2 regions of the Sporosarcina sp. FSL K6-3508 genome follow, and region 1 is predicted to be linked to the other one. Evidence: riboswitches for the same ligand, from Rfam matches in the RefSeq annotation. Region 1 holds a riboswitch; the other holds the start of a gene.
The links. A riboswitch is a leader RNA that binds a small molecule or an ion and turns the genes downstream of it on or off. The one in region 1 is predicted to bind thiamine pyrophosphate.

Region 1 (4,217 bases):
GGATGAACCAAGTGCCCCAGCGCCGAGGACGAACACCTTGGTCCCCCGTATCCGCAGCTGGCCGTCCGCTCCAATGGGTGTAAACAGCTCTTGGCGTGAATATTTACTCATCAATTTGGCACAAGCCCCTCTAGCGGACTGCTCGCGACGCCATAGTCTCTTACCGGCATGCGCCCTGCTTGATAGCCAAGATGTCCCGCTTCAATCGCTAATTTCATCGCTTCTGCCATTTTAACAGGGTCTGCAGCTTCGGAAACCGCTGTATTCAATAGCACGCCGTCCGCTCCAAGCTCCATCGCGTATGCCGCGTCTTTCGGTGATCCAATGCCCGCATCCACAATGACCGGTACATTTGATTGCTCGATAATTAGAGAAAGATTCAACGGATTCAAAATTCCGTGACCTGAACCAATCGGTGCAGCGCCCGGCATGATGGCATGAACGCCTAATTCACAAAGTTTCCGTGCCAGCACCACATCATCCGACGTATAAGGCAGCACGATGAAACCTTCTTCAAGCAGCATTTCAGATGCACGCAACGTTTCCACTGGATCGGGCAACAACGAATGGCTGCAGCCAATAATCTCAACCTTTACCATATCACATAATCCCGATGCTTTCGCCAGCTTCGCGATATGCACCGCTTCCTCCGCTGTGCTTGCGCCTGCTGTATTTGGCAATAATGTATAGTGCTCTAAATCCAGTTGCTCCAGGAAATTCGGCTGAGACTCTTCGAAAATGTTCATCCGTCTCACCGCAAATGTTAAGATTTCTGTCTCTGATACCGCAACTGCCTTTTTTTGAGTCTCAAATGAAGGATACTTCCCTGTGCCTAACAATAAACGTGAAGAAAACCTTTTATCTGCTATTTGTAACATCCTCATCCGCCTCCAACAAAATGTATGATTTCAATTTGATCTCTGTCCATAATTGGTGCATCGTAACTGTCCTTCTGCAGAATTTCCTTGTTCTTTTCGACGATCAAAATTCGATTGCCAAGCTTCAAATGCTCCAGTAACTGCTGAACTGTTTCCACCTCAGGTACAACCGAATACGACTTACCGTTCAAATCAATTGTTTTGCCCAATGAACACCGCTCCTTTGCTATGAATCTCTTGCACGTGCATAATCTCTAACTGCGCTCACTGCGTCTTGACTGCTGATGGGGGACAGGATTGCTGCACCTCTGACGCCGTGTCTTTTAAAAACCGGCAGATGAACTGGTCGAATTCCACCGATTGCATAGACGGGAATCGTGCATGATAATGCAATCTCAAAAAGTTCATCCGTACCCCGCGGAGCCAAGCCTTTTTTGGATGACGTCAGATAAATATGTCCATACAATAGCCAGTCTGCTCCGGCAGCTTGTGCTTCTCGTGCCTCTTCCAATGAATGGACGGAAGATCCTAATCTCAGCGACGGAAAAGTGGTACGTGCTTCCTTCACCGACATTCCATAGCCTGTCAGCTGACAGGGGACGGACAGCGAGTTTGCGAGGCTGGGCCGTGCGTGTACAATTATTTTATCCAATGGAAACCCTCTAGTAGAGAGATGTGAAATCAATTCGATCAGCTGTTCATCCGTCTTCGACTTTTCACGTAAGATAAATTCATCGATATAAGGCTCCGTCTCCAGCAACTTGAGCAGCAGTTCATCAACAGAATGACAATCATCCGTGACACCGACCAATTTCATTTCCAGTTCACCTCCAAATGAAAAAACCACTTCCCGAATCGGAAAGTGGTTGGATGTGTCGGCATGTATGAGAGTACGCCAAAACGACTTGCCACTTCCCTCCGCAGGTACGAACCTGTTCAGGTGATAAGGGTTTCAGAGTCGCACTCTTTTCTCAGTCCTTGTGAAGGATTCCCCTAATGGTCAAAAGATTATAATATTCACTTACAGCATAGCACTTACCAGATTGAAAGAAAAGAGGGATGTCAAATTTTCATCTCTTGCTGAATTTTATATAGCCATTATATGAGTAATAAAGAAACTAAATCGAAAATCTCTACAATCTTAGAACCGGTCTGGCGAATCCAGCCCCGTTCTTCGAATACGCTTAATTTACGACTGATTGTTTCGGGTGTCGTGCCAAGATGGGAAGCTAGATCTTTTCGGCTCATCGGCAGTCGGATGGTCAATTGTTGCTGTTCCTCTGATAGATCCGCCAAATACAACGCAAGTCGAGTTTCAGCAGATTCCATGGCGATTCGGGCGGCTCGCAGCTCTGTATCCGCGAGTCGGGAAGAGAATTCCGTAAGCATCCTCAATGAAATTGCAGGGTGAGATTGCAAAAGTTGCTGCATCTCGTCCCGTTGGATGATACACAGTTCAACGGCTTCCAAAGTTTCCGCATATGCGTCATGAGGCTTTGCGTCGAACAAGGAAAGCTCGCCTGTGAATTCTCCTGGTTTCAGGATACGGACGAGTTGTTCCTTGCCATTCTCCGATAGACGATAGACCTTGACTCGTCCTTTATGCAATATATATAAACCTTCTGAGCGATCACCGCTATGGTAAATCATTTCACCGCGAGGGTAGCTTATGCTGCGTGCAAGCGCGACGATTTGATCCATTTGCTGCTTATCCAAGTGATTGAAAAGAGGGACGAGCGAAACGCAGGAACGGTGAAGATCGTTCGTGCTTAGGTCACAATGTGATCCTTGGTTCATCCGATATCACCTCACTTTGTTTTTGATTCGATGGCTTGTCGTTAGTATAACGTATTAATCGAATGGCGTTCAGGATCACCAGAAGTACGCTCACTTCATGGACGAGCATACCGGAAGCGAGGAATACTTTGCCGAGTAATACACCGAGCAACAGAAGGAATACGGTACCGACCGCAAAGAATGTATTCTGCTTCATGTTCTGTACAGTTGCTTTCGCTAAAGCATAGGCATGGGAGAATTGATCGAGCCGATCTGCCATCAAGACGATGTCCGCTGTCTCCATTGAAATATCTGTTCCGCCTTCTCCCATGGCAAGCCCAATATCCGCCGTTGCTATGGCGGGTGCATCGTTGATTCCGTCGCCTGCCATAGCAACTCGGTGACCTTGTTCTTTCAAACTCTGAACTGCCGCCACTTTATCTTCAGGCAATAATTCCGCATAGATTTCGTCAAGGCCAAGGTGTTCGCCAACTAGTTGGGCTGTATGTCGATTGTCGCCTGTCAGCATGATCATTTGCTTGATGCCATTTTTCCGCAATTTGGCCAACGCTTCGGTAGCTTCCGGACGAATTTGATCGGCGACAGAGATGATTCCTGTGATTTCCCGGGAAATACTGACGAAAATTGCCGTATTTCCAGCTTTCTCACGTTGTGATGCATAGTCTTCCATTTCAGAAGGAATCGGGATCTTTTGGTCTTCCATTAGTTTGCGATTGCCAACTGCGAGATGCTTTCCTTCTACTGTAGCCATTATTCCATTTCCTTTAACCACTTCAGCGTCTTCCGGTTGATTGGACAAATGAATCGCACGTTTCTTCGCTTCTTTAACGATAGTCCGGCCTAGATGGTGTTCTGAAATCATTTCGGCTTCGGCTGTGAGACGCAGTAACTCTTCTTTCTCTATACCTAATCCGTAGACATCAGTTACTTCAGGTCGCCCTCTTGTCAATGTACCTGTTTTATCAAAGACGATCGTATCAATTTTCGCTAGCTGTTCCATTACTTCTCCGCCTTTTATCAAGACACCGTTTCGGGCTCCGTTGCCAATTCCTGCAACGATCGAAACCGGTGCGGAAATGACGAGGGCTCCAGGGCAAGCGATGACGAGGAAAGTTAACGTCATTTCGATGTTCCGTGTTAAAAGATAAACGAGCACGGACAAGAGCACAATGGAAGGCGTATAGATAGTAGCAAAACGCTCGAGAAACTTTTCGGTTTTCGATTTGGATTCCTGCGCTTCTTCCACTAATTCAATAATGCGGGCGAAAGTCGTGTCATTACCAACCCTTACGGCAATCACTTCTATATAACCATGTTCCACTAGTGTACCGCTGAATACTTGATCATCCAGCATTTTGCTGGCGGGAACCGATTCACCTGTGATAGCTGCTTCATTTAGTGTGGCGTTCCCCGAAATAATTGGACCATCCACAGGAACTTTATCTCCTGATCGAACGATGACCTGATCGCCGATTTCAACATCGTCTACTGAAACGGTCAATATTTCACCATCACGCATGACGCGTGCTTCTAGTGGAGCTA
Region 2 (4,217 bases), 990 kb from region 1:
TAGTATCCATCCCCTTCAGAAAAATAAAAAAGAGCCTCTTCATTTCGAATAGGCCCTCGAACATACAACATTTTCTTCAGTATTCTCATCTTCAAGGCGGTGTTCACCCTTGGAATTAGCACCATGCCAAGCTGGCTGGTTGCTGAGACTTCTTTGGGCCTATCCCTCCGTCTCTCTCGATAAGAATATTCTTAATATAGGAAAAATTATTAGTGGATTCATTCTATCATGCGAACATAGCAGATGCAAGCTTACTTCTACTAGGAATGCTTTTTTCGTTTAACTGAAAGGTTTGTTATACTAATAGACACTATAGAGCGAATGAAAGGAGACGTTAACTTTGGCTTGGAGTTATGTCGCTTTAGCTGCGGTCGTAGAAATATTTTGGGTGGTGGGACTGCGCTATTCGGAGACGTTTCTGCATTGGATCGGAACTGGAGGCGCGATTATATTTAGTTTTTATTTCATTATTAAGGCATGTGAGAAATTGCCTTCAGGGACTGTTTATGCTGTCTTCACCGGTTCAGGCGCTGCAGCCATTCTATTAGTTGATATTTTCGTTTTCCACGCGGACTTCACCTGGATTACGCTGTCATTTATCTGTTTGATTGTCATCGGGGTTGTTGGTATCAAACTGACTACAGATGAGCAGTCGGATGAAGCGAATCAAGAAGGGGGCAGTTGACGTTGGCTTGGGTTTATTTAGCGATTGCCAGTCTTGGAGAAATCTTTGGGGTTATAAGCATCAATTATTACTTGCAGAAACGTACGATCAAGCGTCTCCTACTCATAGTTGGAGTATTCAGTTTCGGCTTTGTTTTTTTATCGTTAGCGATGCGCGATATTCAAATGAGTACGGCTTATGCAGTCTGGACAGGATTGGGAGCGGCAGGGGCAGTCCTGGCTGGTATTCTAATCTTTAAAGAGTCTGCAAGTGTGAAAAGGATTTTCTTTTTGTCATTGATTATAGTAGGGGCCGTTGGATTGAAGCTGTTTGGCTAATAGAAAGGTAGTGGGGAAACTGGTTTATTGGACAAGTTTTGATGTGGAAGGTTGGAACGTAACAATGGCAGCGACTGAAAGGGGCCTTCTCTATGTAGGCTTAGCTGAAGATGCTGAGGAAAAAATGAAGAGTTGGCTCACCAAACAATATGGCGCTGGCGAAGTGAAGGAAAATGCAGACAGATTAGCTGAATACGCAAATGAAGTGAGAAGTTACTTGTCTGGAGAAGTGCAAGATTTCACATGCTCCGTGGATTGGTCAGGCACACCATTTCAAAACAAGGTGTGGAAAGCGCTTCAAGATATTCCGTATGGACAATTGGTGACATATTCAGACATTGCCGAGATAATCGGTCATCCTTCTGCAATTCGAGCAGCTGCTTCCGCGATTGGAAAGAATCCGTTGTTGCTTGTCATCCCATGTCATCGGGTCATCGCAAAAAATGGAAGTCTATCGGGCTACCGGGATGGTCAGCAACTGAAAGATCGGTTGATTCGAATGGAAGGTAATTCTTTTACTTCCTCTAGTTGACAAAGCATTACTCTATGATAAACTATAGTTGTTCGACAATTCAATAATCATAACTAGGGGTGTCCAGCGCGACTGGACTGAGATGGGATGAGTAAAATGCATTCCGAACTCTTTGGACCTGATCTGGCTCGTACCAGCGTGGGGAAGTTTTCAATCTATCAATCAGCGTACTTTTGTGCGTTTTTGAAAGACCAGGTCCTTTTTTTATGGAGCTGGTCTTTTTTTGTGCTGCTGATTCCCTTTACTCGGATGGAGTCATGGTCTGCCCTCACAAAGGAGACGATGACAAATGAAACAAACGACAGAAAAAGAGATCCACATTCACGATTGTTTTCCGGCAAGCAGAAAAGTATATGTACAAGGAAGTCGATCCGATTTGCTTGTACCTATGCGCGAAATTGAACTATCACCAACCGTGACAGAGCAAGATGAGTTTCCGAATGAACCGTTCCGCGTTTATGATACGAGCGGAAAATACACGGAAGCAGGCTATGAAGTCGATATTAAAAAAGGACTTCCAGCCATTAAGGAAAATTGGATATGGGAACGTAATGACGTGGAAGAATATGAAGGAAGACAAGTAAAACCACAGGATAATGGCTATCGTTCAATAGAGCAAATGAATAACGATGCGCAATTTCCTTTATTGAAGCGCAAACCGCTGCGAGCTAAAAAGGGAAAGAATGTTACGCAGATGCATTATGCACGAAAAGGGATGATCACACCTGAAATGGAGTTCATTGCGATTCGTGAAGGCGTTGAATCGGAGTTGGTACGCGATGAGGTTGCGAGAGGACGGGCAATCATTCCGTCCAATATTAACCACCCCGAAGCAGAGCCTATGATTATCGGCAGTAAATTTCATGTCAAAATTAATGCGAATATCGGAAATTCCGCAGTCTCTTCATCGATTGCAGAAGAAGTGGAGAAGATGACGTGGGCAACACGCTGGGGTGCGGACAATATTATGGATTTATCGACAGGTAAGAATATCCATACGACACGTGAGTGGATCATCCGAAATTCCCCTGTACCGGTGGGGACAGTTCCGCTCTATCAGGCGCTCGAAAAAGTGAATGGAAAAGTGGAAGATTTATCATGGGAAGTCTTCCGCGACACATTGATTGAACAGGCCGAGCAAGGCGTCAGCTATTTCACGATTCATGCGGGGGTACTGCTACGCTATATACCGCTGACGGTTAACCGAGTGACAGGCATTGTCTCACGTGGCGGTTCGATTATGGCGCAATGGTGCATGCTTCATCATGAAGAAAGTTTTCTCTACACGCATTTCGAGGAAATTTGTGAAATCATGAAGCAGTATGATATCGCATTTTCATTGGGAGATGGCTTGCGTCCGGGATCGATTGCAGATGCTAATGATGAAGCGCAATTTGCTGAGCTGGATACGCTTGGTGAACTGACGAAAATTGCTTGGAAGCACGATGTGCAAGTGATGGTCGAAGGACCTGGGCATGTACCGATGCATTTAATTAAGGAAAATGTTGATAAACAAATGGAAGTTTGTCAGGAGGCACCATTCTATACATTAGGTCCGTTGACGACAGATATCGCGCCTGCGTATGACCACATCACATCTGCAATTGGTGCTGCGATGATCGGGTGGTTCGGGACTGCGATGCTGTGCTATGTAACGCCAAAAGAGCATCTCGGATTACCAAATAAAGAGGATGTTCGTGAAGGTGTCATCACATATAAAATAGCTGCCCATGCAGCAGACTTAGCGAAAGGCCATCCAAATGCACAAAAGCGCGATGATGCATTATCCAAAGCTCGCTTCGAATTTCGTTGGAGAGATCAATTCAATCTGAGTCTAGATCCAGAACGAGCGATGGAATATCACGATGAAACGTTACCGGCAGAAGGGGCGAAAGTATCTCATTTCTGTTCAATGTGCGGGCCGAAATTCTGCAGTATGCGTATTTCTCACGACATTCGAAAGTACGTGGATAAAAATAGTCCAGAAGAGAATCTGGCAATCGAAAAAGGAATGCAGGAAAAAGCGGAAGAATTCAAAAGATCTGGTGCTAAAATCTATCTTTGATTAGGAGTGGGTTAGATGACTTCAGCAAAACAGTTAGTTCGTCATATTGTTGTGCAGCGCCAAGGTCTACGTGAATTAGAGGAAAAGTTATATAAGTTGCAAGCCGAATGTATCCATGAATATATAGAAACTTCGACACATAGAGAATGTGAAAAGTGCCAGAAGGTGGAGAGTATTCATTATTAAAAATAGGTTGCAGGAAGTACGTAACGTATCAGAGTAGACGCGAACCGAGTAAATAAAATTTAACCATGACAAAAAAGAGCCAATCAGTGGCTCTTTTTTGCATTCTATAATTACGATGGTTGACGCAATGATTCTACTGACAACATCCGTTTATCTGTCGCCATTTTGATGGTATATGCCGCCATAATTCCAATAGCGAGGATCAACCAGATATTTAGGAATCCGTGGATAAATGCCATGCCGAAGAATCCAGCTGCCAATAAATAATAACTGAGCGGGAACAGTACACGGCGAATCAACAGACCCTCTTTACCGATTAACCCAACTGTCGCCGAAGCTGCAACGACATTGTGCACACAGATCATGTTACCGGCAGCGCCTCCCACGGCCTGCATTGCAACGACAATTCCGGCTTGTGTCGTATCCAAACCG

Region 2: it holds a riboswitch for thiamine pyrophosphate, as region 1 does, so the genes downstream of both, thiC (phosphomethylpyrimidine synthase ThiC) here and MKX97_RS01430 (thiamine phosphate synthase) in region 1, are expected to answer to the same signal.

Annotation. Positions count from the first base shown of each region.
Region 1 is NZ_CP152016.1:295,309-299,525, forward strand. It holds gene MKX97_RS01415 (ThiF family adenylyltransferase) at 1-114, opposite strand, end outside; gene MKX97_RS01420 (thiazole synthase) at 111-884, opposite strand; gene thiS (sulfur carrier protein ThiS) at 881-1,075, opposite strand; gene MKX97_RS01430 (thiamine phosphate synthase) at 1,105-1,695, opposite strand; TPP riboswitch at 1,775-1,883, opposite strand; gene MKX97_RS01435 (Crp/Fnr family transcriptional regulator) at 1,977-2,675, opposite strand; gene MKX97_RS01440 (cation-translocating P-type ATPase) at 2,653-4,217, opposite strand, start outside.
Region 2 is NZ_CP152016.1:2,937,208-2,941,424, reverse strand. It holds gene MKX97_RS14640 (methionine biosynthesis PLP-dependent protein) at 1-1, opposite strand, end outside; SAM riboswitch class I at 83-186, opposite strand; gene MKX97_RS14635 (multidrug efflux SMR transporter) at 341-685, shown strand; gene MKX97_RS14630 (multidrug efflux SMR transporter) at 688-1,002, shown strand; gene MKX97_RS14625 (methylated-DNA--[protein]-cysteine S-methyltransferase) at 995-1,534, shown strand; TPP riboswitch at 1,580-1,696, shown strand; gene thiC (phosphomethylpyrimidine synthase ThiC) at 1,824-3,599, shown strand; gene MKX97_RS14615 (hypothetical protein) at 3,615-3,785, shown strand; gene MKX97_RS14610 (L-lactate permease) at 3,896-4,217, opposite strand, start outside.